DNA from 2 places in the Pseudooceanicola aestuarii genome. Region 1 is predicted to be linked to the other one. Evidence: riboswitches for the same ligand, from Rfam matches in the RefSeq annotation. Region 1 holds a riboswitch; the other holds the start of a gene.
What was found. Region 1 has a riboswitch for cobalamin ahead of G5A46_RS03395 (CbtB domain-containing protein). Riboswitches for the same ligand answer to the same signal wherever they lie in the genome.

Region 1 (7,782 bases):
CCGCCCGCGCGGCGGACAGGGCGGCCAGTTCGGTATCGGCGGCCGAGATCACCACCAGGTCGGCGGGGGTCTGGGTCAGATCCACGGCCTCTGTGCCGTCGTCGATCCGTCCGGGGGTGGCGGCCAGCAGATGCATGTCAGGCGGACTCCAGCGTTTTTTCCATGAAGACGGAGGATCCGTTCTCCTCGTAATCCCCGTAAGGCCCGCAGCGGGTATAGCCGTGGCGGGAATAAAGCCGCACCGCCGCAGCCAGCGCATCGCCGGTTTCCAGCTTCAGCAGGGACAGACCCTCTGCCCGGGCCTGGTCCTCGATCTGGCGCATCAGGGCCGCGCCGATCCCCCGGCCCCGCGCCGCGTCCGTGACGAAGAAACTCTTGACCTCGCCATATTCGGCAAAGACCTTCAGCGCGGCGCAGCCCAGCGTCTCCGTCCCGATCCGGGCGGTGAAGAACCGGATGTCGGGCTTGGCCAGCTCCGCATGGGACAGGAAATTGTTCTGCTCCGGCGTGTACAGGCGGCGCATCAGCGCCTGCGAGGCGTCCAGCAGGGCCGAGGCCTCTGCCGACAACGGGTCATTCGGTTCCACAAGGATCATGCGCGCTCCCTCATCTTTCTTCAAATCTGCCCGGGTTTTCCCCTATGCCCGGCTGACCGGCACCCACCGACCCGAATGCCAGCCCGTCGCGGCCCCGCTCGCCGCCTGTATGGCCGAGAGATCAGGCGGTCAGCGCCGTTTCGATGGCGGCACGGTCCAGCCCGGACTGGCCGATCACCACCAGCCGCGTGTCGCGCGGCGCGCTGCCGAAGGGCTGGTCGAAGTAAGTCTGCACCCGTGGCCCCACCGCCTGAAGGGTCAGGCGCATGGGTTTGCCCGCCACGGCGGCAAACCCCTTCAGCCGCAGGATATCGTGATCGCGGATCACACCGGCCACCTGATCGGCAAAGGCCTGCGGATCGTCGATTTCGCCGCGTGTGACCACAAAGCTCTCAAAGGCGTCATGGTCGTGATCGTGGTGATGATGGTCACCGCCCCCGTCGTGGTCGTCATGGTGGTGGTGATGCAATTCGTGCCGGGCTGCCATGTCGGTTTCCGCCTCGGTGTTCATGCCCAGCAGAACGTCCACCGGCAGGACACCCATGGCAGAGGACAGGATCTGCACGCTGTCCCGCGCACCGGCGCGCAGGCGGGTCATCGTGGTCTCCAACTCCGCCCCTGTCATCAGGTCGGATTTGTTCACCACGATCATGTCGGCGCAGGCCAGCTGATCCTCGAACAATTCGGACAGGGGCGTTTCGTGGTCGATGCTGTCGTCGGCGGCGCGGGCGGCGTCTACCGCGCCCTCGTCATGGGCGAACCGGCCTTCGGTCACGGCCTTGCCATCCACCACGGTGACCACGCCGTCCACCGTCACGCGGGTAGAAATCGCGGGCCAGTTGAACGCCCGGATCAGCGGCTGCGGCAGGGCCAGGCCGGAGGTTTCGATGACGATGTGATCGGGCCGGTCGGGCCGGGCCAGCAGGGCCTCCATCGTGGGGATGAAATCCTCCGCCACGGTGCAGCAGATGCAGCCGTTTGACAGCTCCATGATGTCCTCGTCGCGGCAGGTCTCGTCGCCGCAGCCCTTCAGGATATCGCCATCCACGCCCAGGTCGCCGAATTCGTTGATGATCAGCGCGATGCGGCGGCCGTTGGCCTGTTGCAGCATGTGGCGGACAAGGGTGGTTTTCCCGGCGCCGAGAAAGCCGGTGATGACGGTTGTGGGGATTTTGGCGGGCATGGGGGCTCCGATCTGGTTGGGCGCGGCGGCGTCAGTCGATAGTGACGATCTGCCGGGCCTCCACCGGCTGTCCTTCGGTGGCCAGCTGCTGGTGAGAATTGGCATTCAGGGTGACGCGGATTTCGGCCTCTCCGGGGGCGAGGCCGGGCAGGTGAACCCAGGGGCCGTAGGCGCGCACGATCTTTACCCCGTCCACATAGACATGGGCATGACCCTGGCCGGTGACATGGGCGGCGTTCACCGCCTCGGGGGCAAAGGTGAAGCCTTCGGGCCGGATCTGCAGGTTCACGCCGCCCGCACCCTCCGCCGTGGCAGCGAAGGTGACCGAGACGGGCGCGCCGTTCTCCAGCAGGCTGTCGTGGTCATGGCCCGCCATGGTACCATGCAGCGCGCCGCTGTCGTCATGGGGCGCGCCATGGGCGGAATGGTCATGGGCGGGTTCCAGCTGCGCCCCGGTGGCCGAGGCGGTCAGAAATCCGATACCGCCGCCGAAGAACAGGCCGATGATGAACAGGAACAGGGAATTCTTCATGGGATCATGCCCGGACCTGCCGGGCCTCCTGTCGCGGCCGGGACGCGTGCACGCCCCGGTCGGAATGGCGGATCAGGCGGCGCGGGGGGCAGGCTGGACCTGCCCTTCGCGTTGCCAGAAATAGCCGGCGAAACACCCGGTCAGCACCCAGGCGGCCAGCCCGACGCCAAGCGCGCGCCCGGCAAAGAGGCCCCCGAGTTCGGGCGGCACGGGCCCGGTGAAGACATCCGGATGCGGCGCGCCGATCACATGTGGCGCGGCCAGCAGCACGATCGCGGCGCCCCAGGCGGCCCAGCCGCGGCCGAAGGCCAGAAGCCACATCGCCACCCCCGCGGCCGCAACGGTGCCCAGCCACCACATCTGGCGCAGGGTCACGTCGGCGGCGGCGACGCCGGGCAGTTCCGGGGGCAGGCTGACTGCGGGCCAGAAATGCACCGCGACAAAGCCCGCGATGCCCCACAGCACCCCGGTCCGCGCATCCACCCGTGCGCCACGCTCTGCCGCCAGCGCCATCAGCGCCACCAGGATCAGGGCATAGCCGGTGTAGACCAGGGTGGTGAACAGCACGCTCAGCCCGTCGCGCATGGCGTCAAAGCCGCCGATATCGGGATGGGCCGAGACGGGATCGGCGCCGAAATGCACCAACTCTCCACCTTCGTAGAGTTCCGCGTGCAGCAGCACGGGCTGCACGAATGCCAATTGCAGCGCGGCGGCAATCAGCCCCGCTGCAAATCCAGCGAACAACGCGCTGGTCAGAATGCGACCGATCATCGGATCAGTGGCAGGGGAAGCCGGTGGCGTGACGCACGTCATGCGCCGCGTCATGCAGCGTTGCGGCCTGCACATGGCCCGCAAGGACGATGATGGCGGCGCCGATCAGCATGGCGGTGATGGCCCCCACCAAGGTGGAGGTCGATGTGGCGTTGGTGCGCTGGGCGCCCTGGGCCTGGACTTGGGTCGTCATGTCAGTTCTCCTTTTGCTGTCACACCCGACAGCGTTGCAGGTTTCCGATGCACGGCCGGTCTCCTGGCTGGCGGGTCTTTGCGTGGCCTGGCCTTCCCGGATGGCTCCAGTGGCGCGTTCAGGCCCGCTACCGCTTCACAGTCGCGGGGGCGGCTGCGGCTTGGGGCCCCGAGATGGGTCGCCCGTTCCGCATTCCCGTTTCATCCCCGGACGCTTTGCGCCCATGGGGGAACCGTACAGCTTCGTTTCTGGCGCGAAGCTGCACGCCGCGTCAAGGTGAATCGCCGGGCCAGCGGCAGCGCGGCAGCAGCGATGACGCTGCGGGATCGGCGGGAAACCGCAGTCGAAATGCGCAATATCTTGTGGATAAGGCCCTGGCACGCCGCAGATGCTGGGCGCCGCGCGTTGACACGCGGGCGTTGGGCGGGGACTTTCGGGGAACGACCGGAATCGGCGATCACAGACACGGGGCTACGACATTGCGCTTTTCCAGACTCAGATTGACGGGGTTCAAATCCTTCGTGGATCCTACCGACCTGATCATCGGGACGGGGTTGACCGGCGTGGTCGGGCCGAACGGCTGTGGCAAATCCAACCTGCTGGAGGCGCTGCGCTGGGTCATGGGCGAGAACCGCCCCACCGCGATGCGTGGCGGCGGCATGGAGGACGTGATCTTTGCAGGTGCCGCCACCCGCCCGGCCCGGAACTTCGCCGAAGTCGCGCTTCAGATCGACAATTCCGAGCGGCTGGCGCCCGCCGGGTTCAACGACGGTGACCAGCTGGACATCGTGCGCCGCATCACCCGCGACGTCGGCAGTGCCTACAAGGCCAATGCCCGGGACGTGCGGGCGCGCGATGTGCAGATGCTGTTTGCCGATGCGTCCACCGGGGCGCATTCGCCCTCGCTGGTGCGGCAGGGGCAGATCTCGGAACTGATCAACGCCAAGCCGAAGAACCGCCGCCGCATCCTGGAGGAAGCTGCCGGGATCTCGGGCCTGTATGCCCGGCGCCACGAGGCGGAGCTGAAGCTGAAAGGGGCCGAGCAGAACCTGGCCCGCGTCGATGACGTGGTCGAACAGCTGGCTCAGCAGATCGCCCAGCTGGAACGGCAGGCCCGGCAGGCGAAACGCTACCGCACCATCGGCGAGGAACTGCGCCAGGTGGAGGGGATGCTGCTCTACCGGCGCTGGAAGGAAGCGGAGGAAGCCCGCAACGAGGCCCAGGCGATCCTGCGCGACCGGATGACCGTCGCCGCGCAGGGCGAACGCCTGGCGCGGGAGGCAGAGGCTGCCCGCGAGGTCTGCGAGGCCGCGCTGCCCCCCCTGCGCGAAGAGGACGCCATCGCCGGGGCCCTGCTGCAACGGTTGCAGGTGGAGCGCGATTCCCTGACCGAAGAACAATCCCGTGCGGAGACCGCGATTGCCAACCTGACCGCGCGGATCGCCCAATTGTCCCGTGACGGCGACAGGGAAACGGGTCTGAACCGCGATGCCGAAGAGACCATCGCCCGGCTGGACGAGGAAGCCGCCGCCCTCGCCCGGGCTGGCGAGGGGCACGATGCCCGGCTGGCGCAGGCTGCGGAGGAGGCAAAAGCCGCCTCGGACGCGCTGTCGGATCGCGAGGGGGAGCTGACCGAAAAGACCGAAGATTCCGCTCGCCTGTCGGCCCGTCACCAATCCGCCCGGCGCTGGCTGGACGACAGTCGCCGCACCCTTGCCCGCAGCGAGGCAGAGGCGGAGAAAGCCCGCCGCGCCATGGCCGACAGCCGCGATGTCGTGACCCGCGCGGCCGAGACTTTCGAGACGTTGCAAGCACAGGAAGGCGCGGCCCGTACCGCGGCCGAAGCTGCTGAGACCGGCCTGGCGCAGGCCGACACGGCGCGCGCCGAATGCCAGACCCAGGAGGCCGAGGCCCGCGCAGCCCGTTCGGGCGCCGAAGGGGAGGTCAGCGCACTTCAGGCCGAGGTCGCGGCGCTGGACCGGCTGGTGCGCCGCGATACCGCCGAGGGCGGGCAGGTGATGGACGCCGTGAAGGTGGCGCCGGGCTATGAAAAGGCGCTGGGCGCCGCGCTGGCCGACGATCTCCGCGTGCCGCTGGTTGCGGCGGATGGCCCCTCCGGCTGGGTGGCGCTGGCGGATTACGACGCGGCGCCGAAGCTGCCGCAGGGCATGACCCCCCTGGCCGATTTCGTCACCGTGCCGCCGGTCCTCGCTCGCCGCATTGCCCAGATCGGGGTGGTCGCGGCTGAGGACGGCCCGGCGCTGCAATCCGCGCTGCGCCCCGGTCAGCGCCTGGTCAGCCAGGAGGGGGATCTGTGGCGCTGGGACGGGTTTCGCGCCTGGGCAGAGGACGCGCCATCGGCCGCCGCCCTGCGGCTGGAGCAGATCAACCGCCTGACCACCCTGCGCCAGGAGGCCGCCGAGGCCGAGACCCGCGCCGCCGCCGCCCGTACCGCGCACGAGACGCTGGCCGCCGACCTCTCCCGCCTGACGGAGGCCGACAAGGCCGCCCGCCGGGCCCGCGCCGATGCCGATCGACAGCTGGCCGATGCGGCGCGCAAACTCTCGCGCGCAGAGGCGGATCGCACCCTGGCCGAAAGCCGGCTGGAAAGCCTTGGCCTGGCGGTGTCGCGTCACGAAGCGGATGCAGAAGCCGCCGCCGAACAGCTGGCCGAGGCCGAGGCTGCTATGCAGGTTCTGCCTGACCTGGACGCCGCGCGCGCCGCGCTGGACGCGGTCAAGACGGCGGTGGATGCCGCGCGCGGCCACATGATGGCCCTGCGCACCGCCCATGACGAGCTGCGCCGCGAAGGCGAGGCCCGCAGCCGCCGCAGCCGGGAGATCGTCACTGAAACCGACAGCTGGCGCACCCGCCTGCAAAGCGCCGACAGCCGGATTTCCGAGCTTGACCAGCGCCGCCGCGAGGCGGAGGCCGATCTGGCCGAAGCCCGCGATCTGCCCGACATGCTGGCCGATCGCCATGCCACGCTGAGCGATCAGATCGCCGTGGCGGAGGGGCGCAAGGCCAATGCCGTCGATGCGCTGTCGGTGGCGGAGACGCATCTGCGCGACGCTGTGCAGGCGGAGCGGGAGGCGGAGCGCACCGCCTCGGAGGCGCGCGAGGCCCGCGCCCGTGCCGATGCCCGCGCCGATGCCGCGCAGGAGGGCGTTGAAACCGCCGCCGAACGCATCGCCGAGGCGCTGGAAATGTCACCGAAGGAGCTGCTCCAGAGCCTCGACGCCGAGGTCGGCAAGATGCCGGGGGTCACCGCGCTGGAGGCCGACGTGACCCGGCTGCGCCGCCAGCGGGATGCCCTGGGCGCCGTCAACCTGCGCGCCGAGGAAGACGCCAGCGAGGTCGGTGCCGAACACGAGACCCTGACGCGGGAGAAAGCCGACCTGGAGGATGCGATCCGCACCCTGCGCGGCGGAATATCGGGCCTGAACCGCGAAGGCCGTGAACGCCTGCTGACCGCGTTCGAACAGGTGAACAGCAATTTCTCCCTGCTGTTCCGGCATCTTTTCGGCGGTGGGGAGGCCAGCCTGATGCTGGTCGAAAGCGATGATCCGCTGGAAGCCGGGCTGGAAATCATGTGCCAGCCGCCGGGGAAGAAGCTGTCGGTCCTGTCGTTGCTGTCGGGTGGGGAACAGACATTGACCGCGCTGGCCCTGATCTTCGGCGTCTTCCTTGCCAATCCCGCCCCGATCTGCGTTCTGGACGAGGTGGACGCGCCGCTGGACGACGCCAACGTCACCCGGTTCTGTGACCTGCTGGACGAAATGTGCCGCCAGACGGAAACCCGGTTCCTGATCATCACCCACCACGCCGTCACGATGGCGCGGATGGATCGCCTGTTCGGTGTGACGATGCAGGAGCAAGGGGTCAGCCAGCTGGTGTCGGTGGATCTGAAGAAGGCCGAACAGATGGTCGCCTGAGGCGGTGCCAAACCTCTGGCCCACGCCTTCGGTCGGGCCACCGGTCCGGCCTGCGACGAGGCCCCGCACCTGATCCGCCGGTGCCAATCGCTGATCAACCTTTTCCGGGTCACCTTTCCCCGCCGCGACCCTTCGGGGTGGAAGGAGGGGATGATATTGAACGATCAACAGTTCAGGACGTGGATGGTCTGTATCGTGGTGGCAACGCTGTTGGTGACGATCATCCGGCTCTTGATCGGTCTATAGGCTGAAAAAGAGCGGCCCGGCGCAGTAGCAGCTCCGCCGGGCCGTTTTGAAAGTGGTGACGTCGGACGCCCTCAGTTCAGGAATGGCCAGGATAATTCCATACATCCAAACAAACCGTAAACGCCTTCAGAGACGGCGCAGCAGCTCCATCGTGGGCCAGGCGTCGGCGGGCAGGCCCAGCTCCTGTTGCACGGATTGCACCGCCCGGCGCGTGCCGGCGCCCAGGATGCCGTCGATCTTGCCCACGTCATGGCCCCGCGCCTGCAACTTCTGTTGCAGCTGCTTCATCTGCGCGCCCGACAATCCCGGATCGGGGTTGCCCGCAT
Region 2 (7,782 bases), 850 kb from region 1:
GGATCTGATCCTGGGCGTCTACCAGCAGCTCGCCGACCAGATCATCTGCGCCCTGACCGCAGCGCCCACCGACAGGCCCGACATTCCCGCCGCGCCTGATTCGGGCAACGCCGGCGATGCGGGCGCGCGGGTGCTGCGCTACTTGCGCAATTACGTCGATTTCTTCTGGGCCGATGCGGATCGGGCGGTGTTGTTCGAATACCTGTCCAACGTGCCTCTGATCGCCACCCCCGAAATCGCCGAGGTCTTTCGCCCGCTGCGCACCTACAACAATGCCCTGTTCACGGAGGCCCAGGCCCAGGGCATCCTCAAGCCGCTGGACCCGCGCTCCATGGCAGGGTTCGCCGGGGGCGGCATTCGGAACGCGCTGAAATGGCACCGGGCCTCGTCCCGCCCGCTGACGGCGGAGAAAAAGGACGACATCCTGCGCATGTGCTGGTCCGCCATTGCCGCCGATCCCACCCGGTTCCCCGACGCCGCCTGAGGCCGGGGGCGTACCGGTCCGCGCCTGACGGCCCGTCGGGGCCCGGACGGCGGGTCAATAGACCACGGGGGCGATGACCCAGATCACCACCGCCGGTTCCGGCCCCGGGTTGCGCCAGGCGTAGCGCGCGCCCTGGAATTGGAAGCTGTCCCCGGCCGACAGGTCAAAATGCGTCTCCTCCAGGGTCAGCTGCAACCGCCCCGAAAGGATCAGCCCCCCATCTTCGCGTTCGCCGCCGCCCTTTTGGCCCGCGCTTTCGGCCCCGGGGGCAAAGGTGGATTTGATGATCTCGAACCGGCCATCAAGGCGCGGCGACAGCAATTCCTCCACCAGCCCGGTTTCCGCCGATCCGATGGGTATCCGGTCGGCCGCGCGCAGGACCTGCCCCTGCTCTGCCGGGGACCGGGTGGCGGAGCGGAAGAAATACGACAGCTTGATCCCGTAGAGGTCCGCGATCCGGGCCAGGTCGTCGATCGAGGGGGTGGTCACGCCGCGTTCGATCAGGCTGAGCCATGCCGGAGAACGCCCCAATTTCCCGGAGGCCAGGACGAGGGTCAGTTTGCGCGCTTTGCGCAAGGCGCGAATATCCGGTCCAATCTGCGTGTTCATCGGGTCGGGCCATCCGAGCATTGGTATGGCCATTGAAGCTAGCGCGCCGGGGGCGGCTGGCAAACGGCGCCCGGCTGCCGCGCCATGACCAGAGCGCGTCGGGCGTGCCTATCGAGCCGATCAGGGGGCAACCGGGATAATGTCGTGCAGGCGCCGCGCGGCGCTGTCCCAACGGACGTGCCAGGCGCCGATTGTTCCCGATTTGTTCTTGATCAGATCCCACCGATGCAAGGTCGACCTCCCGTCGTCTGCCCTGGTCTCCGTCTCCGGGTCGAAGGCGGGGGTGCAACGCCAGCGGGTTTCGGCGGCATTGCTGCCGGCGCCTTCGGGAATCAGGCACAGCCCGGTCGCCTTCCCGGCCTGGGCGGCCAGTTGCAACCGGCGCCCGGCGGTCAGGTTCAGCGGTTGACTCAACTCGATGACAACCAGCGGCAAAGCCCCGTCGCGCAGCGCCTCCTCGGCCACGGCAAGGGCCTCCGCCTGGTTGCCCGCCTGCGCCAGAAGCAGCTGCGACGGGTCGATGAAATCCCCCAATCCCAAGGGGTTGAGGGTCTCGTTCCGCCAGGACTCGCGCACCCAGAATAACGGCGTTCCCGCCACCGGCAGCCGGGCCGCACAGATCGCCGCAAAGCACGCCGCCCCGGTGCCGCACATCTCGTGCACACGGGTCGGGCGCGGCGGGAACCGGGACTGAAGGTCAGGCATCATGATCCCGAATTTACCCGCTTTCGGAGCGGGATCAAATCACCTCTGCGCGCCGGCGCACCCGGCCCGGTGCGGCGTTCGGGTCGGGAAAATCGTGAAAATTGTTGCTTTCCGGTGGGATGGCGCTTTCCTGGGCGGCATGGTGAAACTGGTTCTTCTGCACAAGGCCGACTCGATCTACGAGGACGAGCCTGATGTCGTCTACGACTTCCCCCGCGCCTACCTGAAGGACATGCGCGCGGCAGTCGGCGACTGGATCATCTATTACGAGCCGGTCAAGGCCGGGCCGCACGGCTATTTCGCGGTCGCCAGGATATCACGGATCATCCCCAAACCCGGGGTGGAGGGGCGGTTCCTCGCCCTCATGGAAGCGGGCAGTTTCCTGCCTTTCGTCCAGGAGGTGCCCCGGCTGGTGGAGGGCCGTCCGCTGGAAGCCGCGCTGACCCGATCGGACGGCACCCCCGCACAGGGCGGTTTGGTCCAGCGCGCGGTGCGGGTGCTGCCGGAGGCGGAGTTCGCCCGGATTCTGGATCTGGGCCTTCCCCGGGATTTGGAGGCCCTCGAAGCCCGACGCTATGATCCGCGGTCCGCCGCAATGGCGGAGGGGGCGGAACCGTTCGAACGCCCGGTGCTGGAACGGCTGACCCGCCGCGCCTACCGGGATGTCGCGTTCCGCCGCAAGGTCCGGGAGGCCTATGGCTACCGCTGTGCCCTGTCCGGGTTGCGCTTGCGAAACGGTGGCGGGCGGCCGGAGGTACAGGCCGCGCATATCCGTCCCGTCGATCGCAGGGGCAACGATTCCGTGCGCAACGGGTTGGCCTTGTCCGGGACGTTGCACTGGATGTTCGATCGGGGCCTGATCTCGGTCGCGGAGGATTGCGAGACAGTGCTGGTGTCGCGCAACAAGGTACCGGGAGAGGTGATCGACCGCCTGCTGGCCCCGAGCGGCAAGCTGTTGCAACCCGAAGACCCGCGCAATGCGCCCCATCCCGAAAACCTGCGGTGGCACCGGGAGAACATCTTTGGCCAGGTGCAAGGCGCCGGTCCGGCTCCGTGGCATTGACCGGCAGCGCAGCGGAAAACCGCTTTGGCGGTAATCATTCGTCAAGATCTCCGGCGTAGGAACGGGGGCGTCTGCCCGGCCTGCCTGCCCGCCGCCGCCCCATGGTGCCCCACCGCGACCCCGCGCCGCCGTAACCGTAGCCGTGGCCGGATCGTCCCCGGCCGGGTGGCGACCGGGCGTCAACCGGGGGGCAAGCGGGTGCTGATCAAGCGCCGATCAAACGCCGATCCCGGGGGGGCTGATCGCCCCTTGCCCGACGGGGTGGCATGGTCTAGCACTCGGGATGCTTCGGTCCGGGCGTTCGCGCGTCCGGTGAATAGGGAACGCGGTGCGGGTCTGACCCAATTCCGCGACTGCCCCCGCAACTGTAAGCGGAGAGCGACGCCGGACCATGTCACTGTCCCCTCGGGGATGGGAAGACCCGGCACAGCATCGACCCGCAAGTCAGGAGACCTGCCGAAGCCGATCACCCAGTCCGCACGCGGGGCGCGCGCGAGGCAACGGACCTTTTCCGTCGTGGTGGCAGTCGCCTGACCGTCGGCGGGAGCCCCTCCCCCCGTGGGTCGTTCGCAATCGCCATGCGTCGGATCCGGCGCAGGGAAGGGATAGATCATGAGCCTCACCAATCCGACGGCCCGTTCCGCCGTCTCTGTCACCACCTTCATCACCGTCTCAGCCATCGCACTTGCCGCCGCCACCGCCGCGCCGGTGATGGCGCAGGACAGCACCACGGATTTCGCCCTGGAGGACATCATCGTCTCTGCCGGCCTCACCCCGATCGCGGCGGCCCGCTACGGTCGCGCGGCCACGGTGCTGACGGCGCAGGACATCGCCGATCGCGGGCTGACCACCGTGCAGGACGCCCTGCGCGCGGTGCCCGGGGTCAGCGTGAACGCCAATGGCCACAGTTTCACCCAGGTCCGCATCCGCGGCGGAGAGGCCAATCACACCCTGATCCTGATCGACGGCGTGCGCGCGGCGGGCGGGGATGCGGCCTATGTCCTCAGTGGGTTGGAGACGGCGAATATCGCCCGGATCGAGGTTCTGCGCGGCCCGCAATCGGTAGCCTACGGCTCGGACGCCTCGGCGGGGGTAATCAACATCATCACCCGCAAATCCGAGGGGTCGGGATTCTCCTACGGCGGCAAGGTGGAGGGCGGCGCCGGCTGGTCGGCCTCGGGCTACCTGGCATATCGCGGGGCGCAGGGTGGCGTGGCGCTGGGCTTTGCCCGGATGCAGGACAGGGGCTGGGATTATTCCGGGTCCGGCGGGGAACGGGACGGCATCTTCCGCCGGACGCTGACCCTGTCGGGCGATCACGCGGTGGCCGAGGGGCTGACCCTGGGCTTCACCTACCGCCGCTCGGAGGAGGACGGCGACACCGACGCCACCGCCCTTGTGGCCACGGGGCCGGGGGATTACGTGCTGGACGACCCCGCCGCCCAGACCGTGCGGGAGGAGGAAGGCGGCCAGATCTACGCCGATTACACCACGCCCGATGGCCGGCTGTCGGCCCGGCTGGGGCTGGAGCGCACCCGCCTGACGCAGGAGATCAACAGCGGCGCGCCCACCGATCAGGACAGCCGCGCCACCCGGCTGCGCCTGTCCTACGGGTTGGACGGTCCGGTCGCCACCGGGGCGCAGGTGTTGTCCCTGCTGCTGGAGGATGAACACGACAGCAGCACCGCCAATCCCGGCTATGACCGCGACACGCGCTCTGTCGCGCTGGAATATCGTGGCACCTTCGACAGCGGGCTGGATGTGCAGATCGGCGCGCGCTACGATGACAACAGCGTGTTCGGCAACGCCGTGACCTGGAACGCGGCGGCGGCCTACACGCTGGACAACGGGGCGCGGCTGCATGCCTCTGCCGGGGCGGGCGTCGTCAATCCCAGCTATTTCGAGCTGTTCGCCAATGCATGGGGCTATGTCGGGAATCCCGATCTTGATCCGGAACGCAACCGATCCGTCGACCTGGGGGTGGAGCTGCCCCTGGGGCGCGGGGTGGTGGACGTGACCCTGTTCCAGGAACGGCTGGAGGACGAGATCACCGCGGTTGCCACCGGGCCCGGCAGCTACAGCTATGTCAACCAATCCGGCACCAGCCTGCGCCGTGGGGTGGAGGTCAGCGGCCGCTATGACGCGACCGATCAACTGGCGCTGCGCCTGGGCTATACCCTGCTGGACGCCACCAATCCCGACGGCAGCGTCGAGATCCGGCGCCCCCGGCACCAGCTGTCGCTGGGCGCCACCTGGACCAGTGCCGATGGCCGCACCACGCTGGACGCGCAGGCGCTGCATGTCGCAGGCAATGCCGATACGCAATTCTGGGGCAGCTACGCCACCAAGGAATTGCCGTCCTACTGGACCGTGGACCTGGCCGGCAGCCGCCGGATCGGGGACAACCTGCGCCTGACCGCGCGGGTCGACAACCTGTTCGACGCCGCCCATTCCGATGCCTGGGGCTATGCCGGGCGCGGGCGCACCGCCTATGTCGGGCTGGGTGCGGATTGGTGAGGCGCGCGGCCCGTCTTCTGGCGCTGCTGATCACGGTGGCGGCAGCGGCAGGGCCGGGGCGGGCGCTGGACCGCCCCATGACGCCGGGCGGGCAGGGGCCTGCCGCGCCCGGCCGCGTCGTGTCGATCAACCTGTGCACCGACCAGCTGGCGATGCTGCTGGCCGCGCCGGGACAATTGCTGTCGGTCAGCGCGCTCAGTCGCGACCCGCGTTCCTCGGTCATGGCGGCGGAGGCGCGAGCCTATCCGGTGAACCATGGCCGGGCCGAGGAAATCTGGCTGATGGAGCCGGACCTGGTGATCGCCGGCAGTTTTTCCAACCGGGCGAGCGTGGCGATGCTGCGCCGCCTGGGCGTGCCGGTGGTGGTGATTGCGCCGGCCTATTCCCTGGCCGACGTGCCCGACCGCCTGGCAGAGATGGGCGCCGCGCTGGGCCGCAGGGAACAGGCCCGCGCCATGATCCACGAATTCGAGAGCCGGCTGGCCACCCTGCGAGCCAGGGGCGGTGAGCGTCCGCGCGCCGCGCTCTACCATGCGAACGGCTATGCCTCGGGGGACCGGACGCTGGCCGGACAGGTCATTGCCGCCGCAGGCTTCACGAATATCGCGGCCGAGGTCGGCCTGCCCACGGGCGGGCATTTGCCACTGGAGGTTCTGACCATGGCCGCCCCCGACATGGTGATCACCGGGCGGCCCCATCCCGGCGCCGCCCGTGCCGAGGAAATCCTGCATCACCCCGCGTTGCAGGCCCTGCGGCGTCGCGCGGCGGGGGCGGTGCTGACGGATCGGGACTGGATCTGCGGTACGCCACATGTGCTGGACGCCGTGGCGCGGATGCGGGCGCTGCGGCAGGGGTTGGTGGCGGAATGAGGCCGGTCAACCGCATTTTGCTGGGGGTGGTGGCGCTGCTGTGCCTTGCCTCGTTGCTGATCGGCCCGGCGGGCATCGGCTGGGCCGACAGTTTGCGCGCGCTGATCGCGGGCGGGGAGGGGCCGATGACCCTGGTGATGCGCGAAATCCGTCTGCCCCGGATGATCCTGGGGCTGGCGATTGGTGCGTCGTTGGGGTTGGCGGGGGCGGCGATGCAGGGCTACCTGCGCAACCCGCTGGCGGAGCCGGGGCTGATCGGCGTGTCGGCCTCTGCCGCTTTGGGTGCGGTACTGGCGATCCAGACCGGCGCGGTCGCGGTTTTTGCGCTGGCCCTGCCGCTGGCGGCGCTGGCGGGGGCGCTGGTGTCGGTTCTGCTGTTGCTGGCGCTGGCCGGGCCACGCGGCGGGGCGCTGACCCTGATCCTGGCAGGCATCGCGATTTCGGCCATGGCGGGGGCGCTGACCTCGCTTGTGCTGAACCTGTCGTCCAACCCCTATGCCGCGAACGAGATCGTGTTCTGGATGATGGGATCGCTGGCCGACCGCTCAATGTTGCATGTCTGGCTGGCGCTGCCGCTGATGGCCCTGGGTTGGGCGCTGCTGCTGCCGTTGGCCCGCGCGCTGGAGGCGTTGACCCTGGGGGAGGACGCCGCCGCCGCCATGGGCATGGACCTGGCGCGCACTCGATGGCAATTGGTCATCGGCACGGCCTGCGTGGTTGGTGCCGCCACGGCGGTGGCGGGGACCATCGGCTTTGTCGGATTGGTGGTGCCGCATCTGCTGCGCCCGCTGGTCGGCGCCCGACCCGGCGCGTTGCTGGGGGCCTCGGCCCTGGGGGGGGCGGCGATGCTGTTGACGGCGGATATCGCGGTGCGGGTGGTGCTGCCGGGCCAGGATCTGAAACTGGGGGTGCTGACCGCGCTGGTCGGGGCACCGTTCTTCCTGCACCTCGTGCGCAGCACCGGGCGGGCGGAGGCATGAGTTTGCTGTGCCTCGATCGTCTGTCCGTCACCCGGCGGGGACGGGCCGTACTGCGCGATATTTCCCTGTCCGTGCAAGGCGGAGAACTGGTCGGCCTGATCGGAGCCAATGGTGCGGGCAAGACCACGCTGATGCGCGCCGCTCTGGGTTTGATCCCGGCGACAGGCACAAGCAGCCTGGCCGCGCTGTCCCCCGATGCCCGCGCGCGCGCCGCCGCCTGGATGCCGCAGGCCCGCGAAATCGCCTGGCCGGTCAGCGTGGAGGCTTTGGTGACACTCGGCCGGCTGCCGCATGGCGGGCGTAGCGACACAGCCACCGACCGCGCGGCGGTGGCCGGGGCGATTACGCGCATGGGGCTGGACAACCTGCGCCACCGCACCGCTACGCGCCTGTCAGGCGGGGAACAGGCTCGCGCCCTGATCGCCCGTGCCCTGGCGCAGGAGGCGCCGCTGCTGATCGCGGACGAGCCCATCGCCGGGCTGGACCCGGCCCACCAGATCGCCACGCTGGACGTGTTGGCCGCCCTGGCGGAGGAGGGGCGCGGCGTGCTGCTGT

Region 2: linked by a shared signal. The riboswitch ahead of G5A46_RS07485 (TonB-dependent receptor plug domain-containing protein) and the one ahead of G5A46_RS03395 (CbtB domain-containing protein) in region 1 are both predicted to bind cobalamin.

The regions. Positions count from the first base shown of each region.
Region 1 is NZ_JAAFZC010000001.1:729,858-737,639, reverse strand. Features, by position in the region: gene cobN (cobaltochelatase subunit CobN) at 1-136, opposite strand, end outside; gene G5A46_RS03415 (GNAT family N-acetyltransferase) at 138-596, opposite strand; gene cobW (cobalamin biosynthesis protein CobW) at 718-1,779, opposite strand; gene G5A46_RS03405 (hypothetical protein) at 1,811-2,311, opposite strand; gene G5A46_RS03400 (CbtA family protein) at 2,384-3,082, opposite strand; gene G5A46_RS03395 (CbtB domain-containing protein) at 3,087-3,275, opposite strand; cobalamin riboswitch at 3,312-3,527, opposite strand; gene smc (chromosome segregation protein SMC) at 3,755-7,210, shown strand; gene G5A46_RS03385 (lytic murein transglycosylase) at 7,583-7,782, opposite strand, start outside.
Region 2 is NZ_JAAFZC010000001.1:1,580,012-1,587,793, forward strand. Features, by position in the region: gene G5A46_RS07465 (TetR/AcrR family transcriptional regulator) at 1-484, shown strand, start outside; gene G5A46_RS07470 (helix-turn-helix domain-containing protein) at 539-1,093, opposite strand; gene G5A46_RS07475 (hypothetical protein) at 1,214-1,801, opposite strand; gene G5A46_RS07480 (HNH endonuclease) at 1,893-2,861, shown strand; cobalamin riboswitch at 3,134-3,336, shown strand; gene G5A46_RS07485 (TonB-dependent receptor plug domain-containing protein) at 3,474-5,378, shown strand; gene G5A46_RS07490 (ABC transporter substrate-binding protein) at 5,372-6,247, shown strand; gene G5A46_RS07495 (FecCD family ABC transporter permease) at 6,244-7,227, shown strand; gene G5A46_RS07500 (ABC transporter ATP-binding protein) at 7,224-7,782, shown strand, end outside.